2 regions of the Gilliamella sp. CG16 genome follow, and region 2 is predicted to be linked to the other one. Evidence: riboswitches for the same ligand, from Rfam matches in the RefSeq annotation. Region 2 holds a riboswitch; the other holds the start of a gene.
The links. A riboswitch is a leader RNA that binds a small molecule or an ion and turns the genes downstream of it on or off. The one in region 2 is predicted to bind preQ1.
Positions count from the first base shown of each region.

Region 1: another riboswitch for preQ1. It lies ahead of queF (preQ(1) synthase); the one in region 2 lies ahead of queD (6-carboxytetrahydropterin synthase QueD).

Region 1 covers NZ_JBIDFL010000002.1:14,488-20,571, reverse strand. Annotated here, with positions in the region: gene hemN (oxygen-independent coproporphyrinogen III oxidase) at 1-1,378, opposite strand, end outside; gene yihI (Der GTPase-activating protein YihI) at 1,659-2,147, opposite strand; gene coaA (type I pantothenate kinase) at 2,315-3,253, shown strand; gene ACGH47_RS02580 (DUF1090 domain-containing protein) at 3,271-3,708, shown strand; PreQ1 riboswitch class I at 3,950-3,994, shown strand; gene queF (preQ(1) synthase) at 3,997-4,470, shown strand; gene queC (7-cyano-7-deazaguanine synthase QueC) at 4,498-5,157, shown strand; gene ACGH47_RS02565 (7-cyano-7-deazaguanine/7-aminomethyl-7-deazaguanine transporter) at 5,355-6,038, shown strand.
Region 2 covers NZ_JBIDFL010000011.1:36,624-42,707, forward strand. Annotated here, with positions in the region: partial or broken gene bamD (outer membrane protein assembly factor BamD) at 1-245, opposite strand, end outside; gene rluD (23S rRNA pseudouridine(1911/1915/1917) synthase RluD) at 335-1,309, shown strand; gene pgeF (peptidoglycan editing factor PgeF) at 1,320-2,087, shown strand; gene ACGH47_RS09715 (7-carboxy-7-deazaguanine synthase QueE) at 2,442-3,056, opposite strand; gene queD (6-carboxytetrahydropterin synthase QueD) at 3,059-3,481, opposite strand; PreQ1 riboswitch class I at 3,485-3,530, opposite strand; gene clpB (ATP-dependent chaperone ClpB) at 3,814-6,084, shown strand, end outside.

The DNA.
Region 1 (6,084 bases), on a different contig from region 2:
GCCGTGCTTGTTGTCTCATATAGCTATCAAAACACATGCAAATATTACGGATAAGCAAATGACCTTTAGGATTAACGATAATGGCATCGTCTGTTACTGTGACTAATCCATCTTTGACTAATGGGTCAAGCAAGGTTAAATCTTCGGCAAAATAGTGATCGAATCGGATTTGATACTGCTGTTCAATCGCTTGTTTATCTAAATAGAAATGACAAATAAGCTGTTTTATCACATCACGACGAATTTTATCATCTTCCTTTAAGGAAAACCCTTTCCATAAACCATTACCACTTAATTCAACTTGTTGTTGATAAAGTTTAAGATCTTTCTGATTTTGTGCATAACTATCACCCAGCATACTAATTGCTGATACGCCAAGTCCTAATAAATCCGCCTCCCCTTGGGTAGTATAACCTTGGAAATTTCGATGTAATTTATTTTGCTGCTGGGCAATTGCCAGTTCGTCAGTCGGTTTTGCAAAATGATCCATACCAATAAAGCGATACCCTGCTTGGGTTAACTTTTGAATACTGGTCTGTAAAATCTGTAATTTTGCATGAGCATTAGGTAAATCGTGGTCTTTAATTTTGCGTTGTGCTGCAAAACGGCTAGGTAAATGGGCATAATTAAAGACACTTAAACGATCGGGTGAGATATCAATCACTTTATCCAATGTTTCGGTAAAACTGTCAACCGTTTGTTTAGGTAATCCATAAATAAGATCTAAACTAATTGAATGAAAACGGTTTTTTCTTGCTTGAAGGATCAAGGATCGAATGAGTTGTTCATCTTGTTCACGATTAATTAAATACTGAATTTCATGATTAAAATCCTGAATCCCCATACTTAATCGATTAAAGCCCAAATTGGCTAGATGATCGATAGTTTGTGGGGTAATTTCCCTTGGATCGATTTCGATTGAAAGTTCAGCGTGGGTATCAAAATGGAAGTGCTTTTTTAACGAGGTAATAAGTCGAGTAATCTCGTCATGCGTTAAAAAAGTCGGTGTACCGCCTCCCCAATGCATTTGAGTGACGGTGCGATCTTTAAATAACTGAGAACGTGAAGCTATTTCCCGTTCCAGTATATCTAAGTATTGGGTGACTTTTTGGGTTTGTCGGGTAACCAGTTTATTACACCCACAAAAATAACAAAGTTTATGGCAAAATGGGATATGAACATAAAGCGATAAAGGTCTATCCGCAAAGCGGGTGGCGGACAAGATAAAGTCTTGTTGGCTAAAATTTTCATTAAACTCTAACGCAGTAGGATAAGAAGTATAGCGTGGGCCTGAATAATTGTATTTTTCAATTAAACTTTGATCCCACAATTGTGCTTCTGCTAAGCTATTATTTTCGTCTAATTTTGTCTTTGACATGACTTTTTCCATGACCTTTTAAAATCGTTTTCTGTTTTGCCTTAACACGAAATTTAATCCGATTCGTTTTTCGAAGATAGAGTAAAGTACAAATAAATAGTCCAATATATAAACTAAGCATGATTAACATAGGCATAATGATTGGCTCTCATTATTAAATATTTGATTGTACATTCAGTCGACGGAACAGATTGATGTTGATATTTTAACAGCCAAACTATCACAAATTCATTGCATTATATATCACAATAAATTAATGTAAATTTGTTCAGATATGACGTCAATTACGTTTCAATAAACTTACAATATCTTCTTGTTTCTCTTCTTCATCTTCAAAATCATCAACACTATAACCGAGTTGCTGCATCAATTCATCGATACGATTTAATTTAGTATCGAGATATGTTTGTTGCTCTTTTGTTAATTGGCTTCCACTTTCGACTAAATCAAGTAATTGCTCTAATTTAGGATCGTTTTCCAGTTGTTCCAATTCTTGCTCGGGTGATAAAACTAATTTTTGCGTTTTCGGTTGTTTGATTTTATTGGTCGATTTCACTGATTCATCTGCAATTAACGAAATCGGTTTTTTACTACCAATGCGCGGATCTTTAACGGTTTTAGTAGTTGGTTTATTTTTTTTGGTTTCATTATTGAAACGAGAACCACTTGGTAAGCCTTTATGTTTGCGTTTTCGCTTGAGTGCCCAAGATTCTTCATTAATCTCTTGACGGGTTTTTTTCGGTTTTTGTTTCGATTTGGTTTTTAACATATAATCTCTGTTTAATATTAGGACAAATATTTATTTAGGCTATTTTATCAGTAAGTCTTCAATATAGCTACGATCATGCATTAATGCTAATTTATGATTGTAAAAGTTAAGATTTATGTATAATCTTAACCCAATCAATTTAAATAGATGGAATTTGAGAACACGACATGATGAAAAATCATCTTAGTCCTTATATGCAGTTTAGCCGCCAAGAATGGGCTAGTTTGCGTAATGCTGAACCCATGACATTAACCCCTGAGGAACTCACCTCATTGCAAGGAATTAATGAAGATTTGTCCATAGATGAAGTCAGCGAAATTTACTTACCCTTATCCCGATTGCTCAACTATTATATTAATAATAGTTTTAGCCGTCAGGCTGTTCTTGCCAAATTTTTAGGTAAAACCCAAAAAATCCCTTACGTTATCGGTATAGCAGGGAGTGTAGCAGTAGGTAAAAGTACAACTGCACGCGTTTTACAAGCACTATTAAGTCGTTGGCCTGAACATCGAAAAGTTGCATTAGTCACCACGGATGGTTTTTTATATCCTAATAAATATCTTGAAGAGCGTGGAATAATGAACAAAAAAGGCTTTCCACAATCTTATGATATTAAAAGGTTGATCAATTTTGTTGCTGATGTAAAATCAGGTCAATCTCAAGTTAAAGCACCCGTCTATTCACATCTGGTTTATGATATTGTTGATAATGAAGAAATCGTTATAGATAGTCCTGATATTCTCATTTTAGAAGGATTAAACGTATTACAAGGAACCTTAAATTTTACACAAAATACCAACCGAGTCTTTGTTTCGGATTATGTTGATTTTTCGATCTATGTTGATGCGGATTTGTCGCTTCTACATGATTGGTATGTGAATCGTTTTTTAAAATTTCGAGCTGGCGCCTTTAGTGATCCTAACTCATATTTTAATCACTATTCACAACTTCCAGAGCAAGAAGCGATAAATATCGCTAATCGTCTTTGGCGAGAAATCAATGAATTAAATTTGATCGAAAACATTTTACCGACAAGAGAGCGAGCAAGTTTAATATTAACGAAAGGCAAAAACCATAAAGTCGATTGTGTTCAATTAAGAAAATAAACTTAAGAGGAATTATTATGAAATCAACAATTAAGTCGTCTGTAAGTAAATTAACACTGCTTTCTTTTTTAACAACCCTTACATTAGGTGTTTGTGCCGCAAACGTTGATGATCATGAAGGGCAAACCTGTGCCGGCAAAAAAGAGGCAATTGAAGCACAAATTACTGAAGCCCAAAAAACAGATAATGTTGAACGTGTTCAAGGATTAGAAAAAGCATTGTTAAATGTCAAAATGCATTGTAAAGATGATAATTTAGAAGCCGAATACAAAAAGAATATTACTGATAAGACTGAAAAAGTGGCAGAAAGACAAAAAGATTTAGCAGAGGCAAAACTCAAGGGTGATAACCAAAAAATTGCCGAAAAAACCGCAAAATTAAATGATGCTGAAAAAGAACTTGCGGAAGCTAAAGATAAATTGGACAACTTTTACAAAGCAGTGAAATCGAAGTAAATCTTAGTTTTTAGCTTTTATTAAGATTATCCTCCAAATTTGTCATCATCAAAATAGTGATAACATTGTGAGTTATCCCGTTGATGATGACAACTTTCTTATTCAACACGCATTGCTATTGTTTAACCAAAATGACCCAATTTTCAAGCAAATTAAGTTAACTTAGCGTTTAACGCCGTTATGCTAAGTGATTAAGCAATAGGCTAGACTTTTATCACAAAAAAAGGTAAGGTGTGCGCCTTATCACGTGGTTCGTAAACCTCCCACGCAAAAAAACTAAGGAAAATTATGAGTAACGTTACACTGCTAGGCGATCAGTCTGTTCGCTATCCTACAACTTATTGTCCAGAAATTCTGGAAACCTTTGATAATAAACATCCTGGTAATGACTATTTTGTAAAATTCAATTGCCCAGAATTTACTAGTCTTTGTCCTATCACCGGTCAACCTGATTTTGCAACGATCTACATTTCGTATGTACCGAATATCAAAATGGTCGAAAGTAAATCACTTAAGCTTTATATGTTCAGCTTCCGTAATCATGGTGATTATCATGAAGATTGCATTAATATCATCATGAAAGATCTGATTAAATTAATGGATCCCAAATACATCGAAGTCTGGGGTAAGTTTACGCCTCGAGGTGGTATTTCTATTGATCCTTATGCTAATTACGGTAAACCCGGTACTCACTGGGAACAAATTGCGCTTAATCGTTTAGCTAATCACGATCTTTATCCTGAAAAAGTCGATAATCGCTAATCTCATCAGCCTAACAGGAATTTTTTAATGCAACATCGTAAAGCACTTGTGATATTTTCGGGTGGGCAAGATTCGACCACTTGCCTGCTGCAAGCCATTGCTGATTATGGACGTGAAAACGTTGAAACAATCAGCTTTCAATACGGTCAACGACATGCCATTGAGCTTGAAAAAGCCAAATGGATTGCTGACGATCTTGGTGTAAAGCAAACCCTCATTGATACTTCAGTGATCAAACAAACGACCAATAATGCCTTGATTGATGATTCACAAGAAATCAAAGCCGCTCAAGAAGGGAATTATCCGAATACCTTTGTTGACGGGCGTAATATGCTATTTTTATTGTTAGCGGGGTGTTATGCCAAACAACACGCTATTCAAGATATTATTATTGGCGTATGTGAAACTGATTTTAGTGGTTATCCGGATTGTCGAGATATCTTTATTAAATCCATGAATGTATCGATGAATTTAGCCTTGGATTACACGTTTAACATCATCACCCCTTTAATGTATCTGACTAAAGCGCAAACATGGGAAATGGCTGATAAACTCGGTTATCTTGATTATATTCGACAACACACTCACACTTGTTATTACGGGGTTGACGGCGGATGTGGTCAGTGCCCAAGTTGTGAGCTACGTGAAAAAGGGTTAAATCAATATTTATCCGATGTCACAACATAGTCGTGTCTGACGGTTAAATGAATGCAGGCAAATCATCAACAATTATTTTGTATAAAAAGTATTTTTGTATAACAAGTTAACAATATTAAATATCGATGTAATTAAATTCAGGTAATCCGACATTTTTAACCTTAATTACATTATTTTTATGTTAAACATCATGGGTTCTCTCACCCCATTCAAAAAAGGAAACGAATATGTATTTGAATATTCACTCAGACTCATTACAGAAAAAATTTACTCCAGCTCAGCAGCGTAAAGCACTTTGTTGGCTCTCTTTTTTTCATATCTTAGTTATTGCATCAAGCAATTATTTGGTACAAATCCCGTTTGATATCTTCGGTTTTCATACCACATGGGGAGCATTTACCTTTCCATTTATCTTTTTAACCACCGATTTAACCATTCGGGTATTTGGTGCCAGCCTTGCCAGAAAAATTATCTTTGTTGTCATGATACCGGCCTTACTGTTTTCTTATTCTATTTCGGTTGTATTTTTCGAAGGGCATTGGATGGGATTTTCAGCGTTGTGTGATTTTAACAGTTTTGTCTTTCGTATTGCATTAGCCAGTTTTGCTGCTTATTTGGTTGGGCAACTGATGGATATTACCGTGTTTAATTATTTACGAAAAAATAAAGCGTGGTGGGTTGCGCCTTCGGCGTCAGCGGTATTAGGTAATGGTATTGATACTATTGTCTTTTTTGCTATTGCCTTTTATCAAAGTAACGACGAATTTATGGCGAATCATTGGATCGAAATAGCCTCGATTGACTATAGCTTTAAAATTTTAATTTGTGGATTATTCTTCTTACCCCTTTATGGTGTTATTTTAAATTTTTTAATGAAAAGATTAATGACGTTAGATAGCGCCAATTCATAATTTTGTTCGCTTTTGTAACGAAGCGCCTTCCACTATTTACAAAACT
Region 2 (6,084 bases):
GTTTTGTAATATGCATAAATTAAATCAAGTTGAACTTGTTGAGAATAGGGACCAAAAGGGTAACTTTTATCCAATGCTTCTAAAACAGTAATACTTGATTTTAAATTACCACTATTAAGTGCATCTTGTGCTTTACTATGGAGTTCAACCTCTGATACATTTTCAACATCAGGCTTTGTTGATGTACAACCAATAAGCACACCACTTAATGCGATAGCCAATAACGAGTGTAAGCGTAATTTCATTCAGTTTCCAATCCAAAAAATAAACAATAACCGTTATGATTAGTATATAATACTCTAAAACATATCAGCTTAAAATAGATAAATTACATATGCAAGAATTAAAATTATCAAATCAAATTGAGTCAACTCAACTTGGGATGCGTTTAGACCAAGCATTATCAGAACTTTTCCCCGATTATTCTCGCTCAAGAATTAAAGACTGGATTATCAATAATAAAGTATTAGTAAACGATGTGATAGTTAATAAACCCAAAGAGAAAGTATTGGGTGGTGAAAAAATTATTATTCATGCTGAGATTGAAGAAGAGACTTATCATCAACCAGAAGATATTAAATTAAATATTGTTTATGAAGATGATGATATTTTAGTGATAAATAAACCACGTGATTTAGTTGTTCACCCTGGTGCAGGTAATCCAAATGGCACAGTATTAAATGCGTTATTACATTACTGTCCTGAAATTGCTCGCGTTCCACGTGCAGGTATTGTTCATCGGTTGGATAAAGACACGACCGGTTTGATGGTCGTTGCTAAAACTATCGTTGCCCAAACGCATTTAGTCGAATCGCTACAATTAAGAGAAATAACCCGTGAGTATGAAGCGGTAGCTATGGGTATTATTACGGCGGGAGGAACAATAGATCAGCCGATTACCCGACACCCTACCAAACGAACTCATATGGCTGTGTTTCCGACAGGAAAACCTGCTGTAACACATTATCGTGTTTTAGAAAAATATCGATTGCATACAAGATTGCGTTTACGATTAGAAACTGGACGAACACACCAAATTCGAGTACATTTAGCACATATTGCTCATCCTTTGGTCGGTGATCCTCTTTATGGCGGACGTCCAAGACCACCAAAAGGGGCAAGCGAAACACTTATTAACACATTACGAGAATTTGATAGGCAAGCATTACATGCAACCATGTTAAGGTTATATCATCCAATAACGGGTGAGCAAATGGAATGGCATGCGCCTATACCAGAAGATATGCAAAGACTAGTTGAAGCATTACAAGAAGATACAGAATTATATAAACATGAGCTGGATTGGTGAAAGAAAAATGATTAAATCGATTTATCCTTACTGGTTTGCGCCGAAAAATGTTCGAGCGTTGACCACAACACGAATGGGCGGTGTCAGTATGCCGCCATTTGAAAGTTTAAATATGGGAGGGCGTACCGGTGATAATATAAATGATGTTGCAGAAAACCGAAAACGCTTAATTACCGCTGAACAGATACCCAGCGAACCTTATTGGCTTAATCAAACTCATAGTACTGTCGCCCTTGATATTTCACAAATAAAATTACAACCCCCCACTGGAATCGTTAATAATAAACAAATATTTGAAGCTGATGCGGCTTATACTCATCAAGCAAAGCAAGTGTGTGTTGTGTTAACTGCCGATTGCATGCCTTTATTATTTTGCTCTTCGAAAGGCGATGAGGTCGCGGCAGCGCATGCGGGTTGGCGAGGATTGTGCAATGGAATTTTAGAAGAAACCGTTAAAAAATTCTCCTGTAAACCATCCGAAATTATGGTTTGGATGGGACCAGCCATAAGTGCCAAAAAATATGAAGTAGGAGAAGAAATAAAAAAACAATTTGAGGCCATCGATCCAGAAGCAAAAAGTGCATTTAAATTAATCAATATACCAGAGCAAAAATATTTGGCCGATCTCTACTTAATTGCCAAACAACGTTTGAATTCAACAGGTGTAAATAAAATATTTGGTGGTGATTATTGTACTTATACAGAACAAGATAAATTCTTTTCTTATCGACGAGAAAACCGAACAGGAAGAATGGCATCAATGATTTGGTTTGAGTGATATTTAAAAAAATGGTGCAAACATTCTCAGATTAGCTGGCAAATAAAGAAACCAATCATGACGTTCCTCAGTTATTCTATCTTGGTGACTAAAAAATATAAAACTTCTCTTCTGCCAGCTAAATAATCATTCTTACGTGTTTAACTGAGTGAAGTTAAGTTAATTTTCATTAAAAATTTATCTTTCATGTTTTGAGCAAGTTAATCTTGGCTAATAGTATGCAAAATTCAAACATGTTATTCTTATTTTCGTAACAAAAACTTTATTAAATTATTAAGTTATATAACCATCACAATCGTTCAGGGCAAAATTATGAGCCGTTAACGGTAAACAGATGTGCTTTTTCGTGATTAATTATTCAATATTAGCAAATTTATGCGTTTGGATATTCAGTAACCATTTATTTTCAATACGATTTTGATTAATTTGTCCAAGTAATATGATTGTGTCATGCATGTTAAACTCGCCATTTCTTTCACAAGGCGATAAGTAATAGCGTTTAGCTTGAATATTTTGTTCTATATATTGGCAAAACGAAATGAAGTCAGGATGATTTTCAGCAACGATTCTCACTTCATTAGCAATTGACTGAACTATTTTTTGATAACGTGATTGATAGCAAAACTTAGGACTGAGAGCAATATAGTCAATTAAAGCGTCGACTTTGCCTAAACCATTACTTTCAATAGCAATAAAATAACCCGCTTGTTTAAGGGGTAAGAGTAATTTAGATAGATCTTTAACTAAGGTTGGCTCGCCACCCGTAATAATGATATTTTTGCTTTTATACTGTTTCACTTTGTCGAGAAGTTGATCTAATGTGAAACGGGTATATTGGCGAAAATTGGTATCACACCAACAACAATTTAGATTACAACCTGCCAAGCGAATAAAAATGGCGGGCATACCGGTATTATAACCTTCGCCTTGCAGTGATTCGAAGATTTCAACAATACGAAACTCAAGCATAGTTAACCCCGTTGATACTCGCAGTATGAGCTTGGGGTTTCCCACAGTTTAATCTTGGATATGGGTAAATAGTTCGATAAACAATCAAAAATGTATTGACTCATTCCTTCAGCGGTTGTGCGACACGGAAAAGCAAATGTTTTTCGATCCATTTCTTGCAATAAGGTAGCAATACGGCATTCATTAACATTATTTTGGTGGTAAAGATAAGCATGATCGAGCGGATCAATAATATGTTTTTTTACAATGGATTTGAGATCAGCGTAATCCATTACCATATCTTCGCTGGAACCCTTATTAATGAGTTCACCACTAATTTCGACGACTAATCGGTAAGTATGACCATGCAGGTTATGACATTTTTTGTTATGCCCGTCTAACATGTGACAAGCATCAAATTGGAACTCTTTGGCAATTTTGAACATTTTACATTCCTAGTTTTTTTTCGTGGGATGGATCACGAACCACGGTTAGTTAACCTAACAGAAGAAAGCGGTTAATATAATAGATATCAAGTTATTTGTCACCTTTCAATGATTATCTGAAACTAGATATTCTATTTAGGATGCGATTGTAAATATATTTAAATTTATCATTTTTAGGTCTAAAATGTTTCACGTTAGTCAGTTTTTATTATCTGTAAAAAAATTCTTGACAAGCTCTTGAAATTTTTCCTTCCACACTCATTTAGTCATTATGCAAATGGAATAAGTGTTTAATCATTTATGCCAAATTTATTGCTAAGGAGATAGATAATATGAGGTTAGATAAACTCACAAACAAATTTCAACAAGCTTTAGCTGATGCGCAGTCTTTAGCATTAGGTAAAGATAATCAGTATATAGAGCCTATCCATGTACTTTCAGCAATGCTTAATCAAGAAGGCAGTAGTGTTAATCCATTATTGGCAGCTGCTGGGGCAAATAATGCCATTTTACAACAAGAATTAAATCAATCCATTGACCGATTACCTCAAGTGCAGGGTGTCGGTGGCGAAGTTATCCCTTCTCAAGATTTAATTAAAGTTTTAAATTTATGCGATAAATTATCTCAAAAAAATGGAGATAGTTATATCTCTTCAGAGCTATTTATATTAGCTGCATTAGACGAAAAAGGGAGCCTTGGCGATATCCTAAAAAAATCGGGTGTCACTAAAGATAAATTTCTTCAAGCAGTCAATCAATTAAGAGGAAGCGACAACGTGAATGATCCAAATGCAGAAGATCAACGTGGTGCGTTGAAAAAATACACTATTGATTTAACACAGCGTGCAGAACAAGGTAAACTCGATCCAGTTATTGGGCGTGATGAAGAGATTCGCCGTACGATACAAGTGTTACAACGTCGTACCAAAAATAACCCTGTGTTAATTGGTGAACCAGGTGTGGGTAAAACTGCGATTGTTGAAGGATTAGCACAACGTATTGTGAATCGTGAAGTCCCCGAGGGATTACGTAATAAACGTGTCTTATCCTTGGATATGGGAGCCTTAATTGCTGGTGCTAAATATCGTGGTGAGTTCGAAGAGCGTTTGAAAGCTGTTCTTAAAGATATCGCTAAAGAAGAAGGTCGTATTATTCTGTTTATCGACGAAATTCACACTATGGTCGGTGCAGGTAAAGGCGATGGTGCTATGGATGCCGGAAACATGTTAAAACCAGCATTAGCTCGTGGTGAATTACACTGCGTTGGGGCAACAACACTTGACGAATATCGTCAATATATTGAAAAAGATCCTGCATTGGAACGTCGTTTTCAAAAAGTTTATGTGGCTGAACCGACTGTTGAAGACACCATTGCCATTTTGCGTGGTTTGAAAGAGCGTTATGAATTGCATCATCATGTTCAAATTACCGATCCAGCCATTGTGGCTGCGGCAACATTATCGCATCGTTATATTTCAGATCGTATGTTGCCAGATAAAGCTATTGACTTGATTGACGAAGCTGCATCGAGTATTCGTATGCAAATGGATTCTAAGCCAGAATCATTAGATCGTCTTGAAAGACGTATCATTCAACTTAAACTTGAGCAACAAGCGCTTAAAAAAGAGTCGGATGATGCCAGTAAAAAACGACTTGAGATGTTAAATAATGAACTTGCTGAAAAAGAAAAGGATTATGCGTCACTTGAAGAAGAGTGGAAATCAGAGAAAGCTGCACTTTCGGGCACTCAGAATATCAAAGCAGAGTTGGAAAAAGCTCGCACTGAGATAGAACAAGCTCGTCGAGCAGGGGATTTAAACAAGATGTCGGAATTGCAATATGGCAAAATTCCGGAACTTGAAAAGAAACTCGCAACAGCTACGCAATTAGAAGGTAAAACCATGAAATTATTGCGTAACAAAGTGACCGATAACGAGATTGCCGAAGTATTATCGAAAGCGACGGGTATTCCTGTTTCGAGAATGCTTGAAAGTGAAAAAGATAAATTATTACACATGGAAGACGCTTTACATAAACGTGTTATTGGGCAAGATGAAGCTGTTGTCGCTGTAGCAAATGCTATTCGTCGTAGCCGTGCTGGTCTTTCTGATCCGAATAAACCGATTGGGTCTTTCTTATTCTTAGGTCCAACAGGTGTGGGTAAAACCGAACTTTGTAAAGCATTGGCAAACTTTATGTTTGATAGTGAAGATGCCATGGTACGGATTGATATGTCTGAATTCATGGAAAAACATTCCGTTGCTCGCTTAATTGGTGCGCCTCCTGGTTATGTTGGTTATGAAGAGGGCGGATATTTAACCGAAGCCGTACGGCGTCGACCTTATTCAGTGATTTTACTGGATGAAGTGGAAAAAGCGCATCCGGATGTCTTTAATATTTTATTACAAGTCTTAGATGATGGTCGCTTAACTGACGGACAAGGTCGTACAGTGGATTTCCGCAATACGGTTATCATCATGACATCTAACTTGGGTTCTGATTTAATTCAAGGACAAGTTGAGCTTAGTTATGACGAAATGAAAGCATTAGTTATGACCGTGGTAACTAAACATTTTAGACCTGAATTTATCAACCGTATTGAT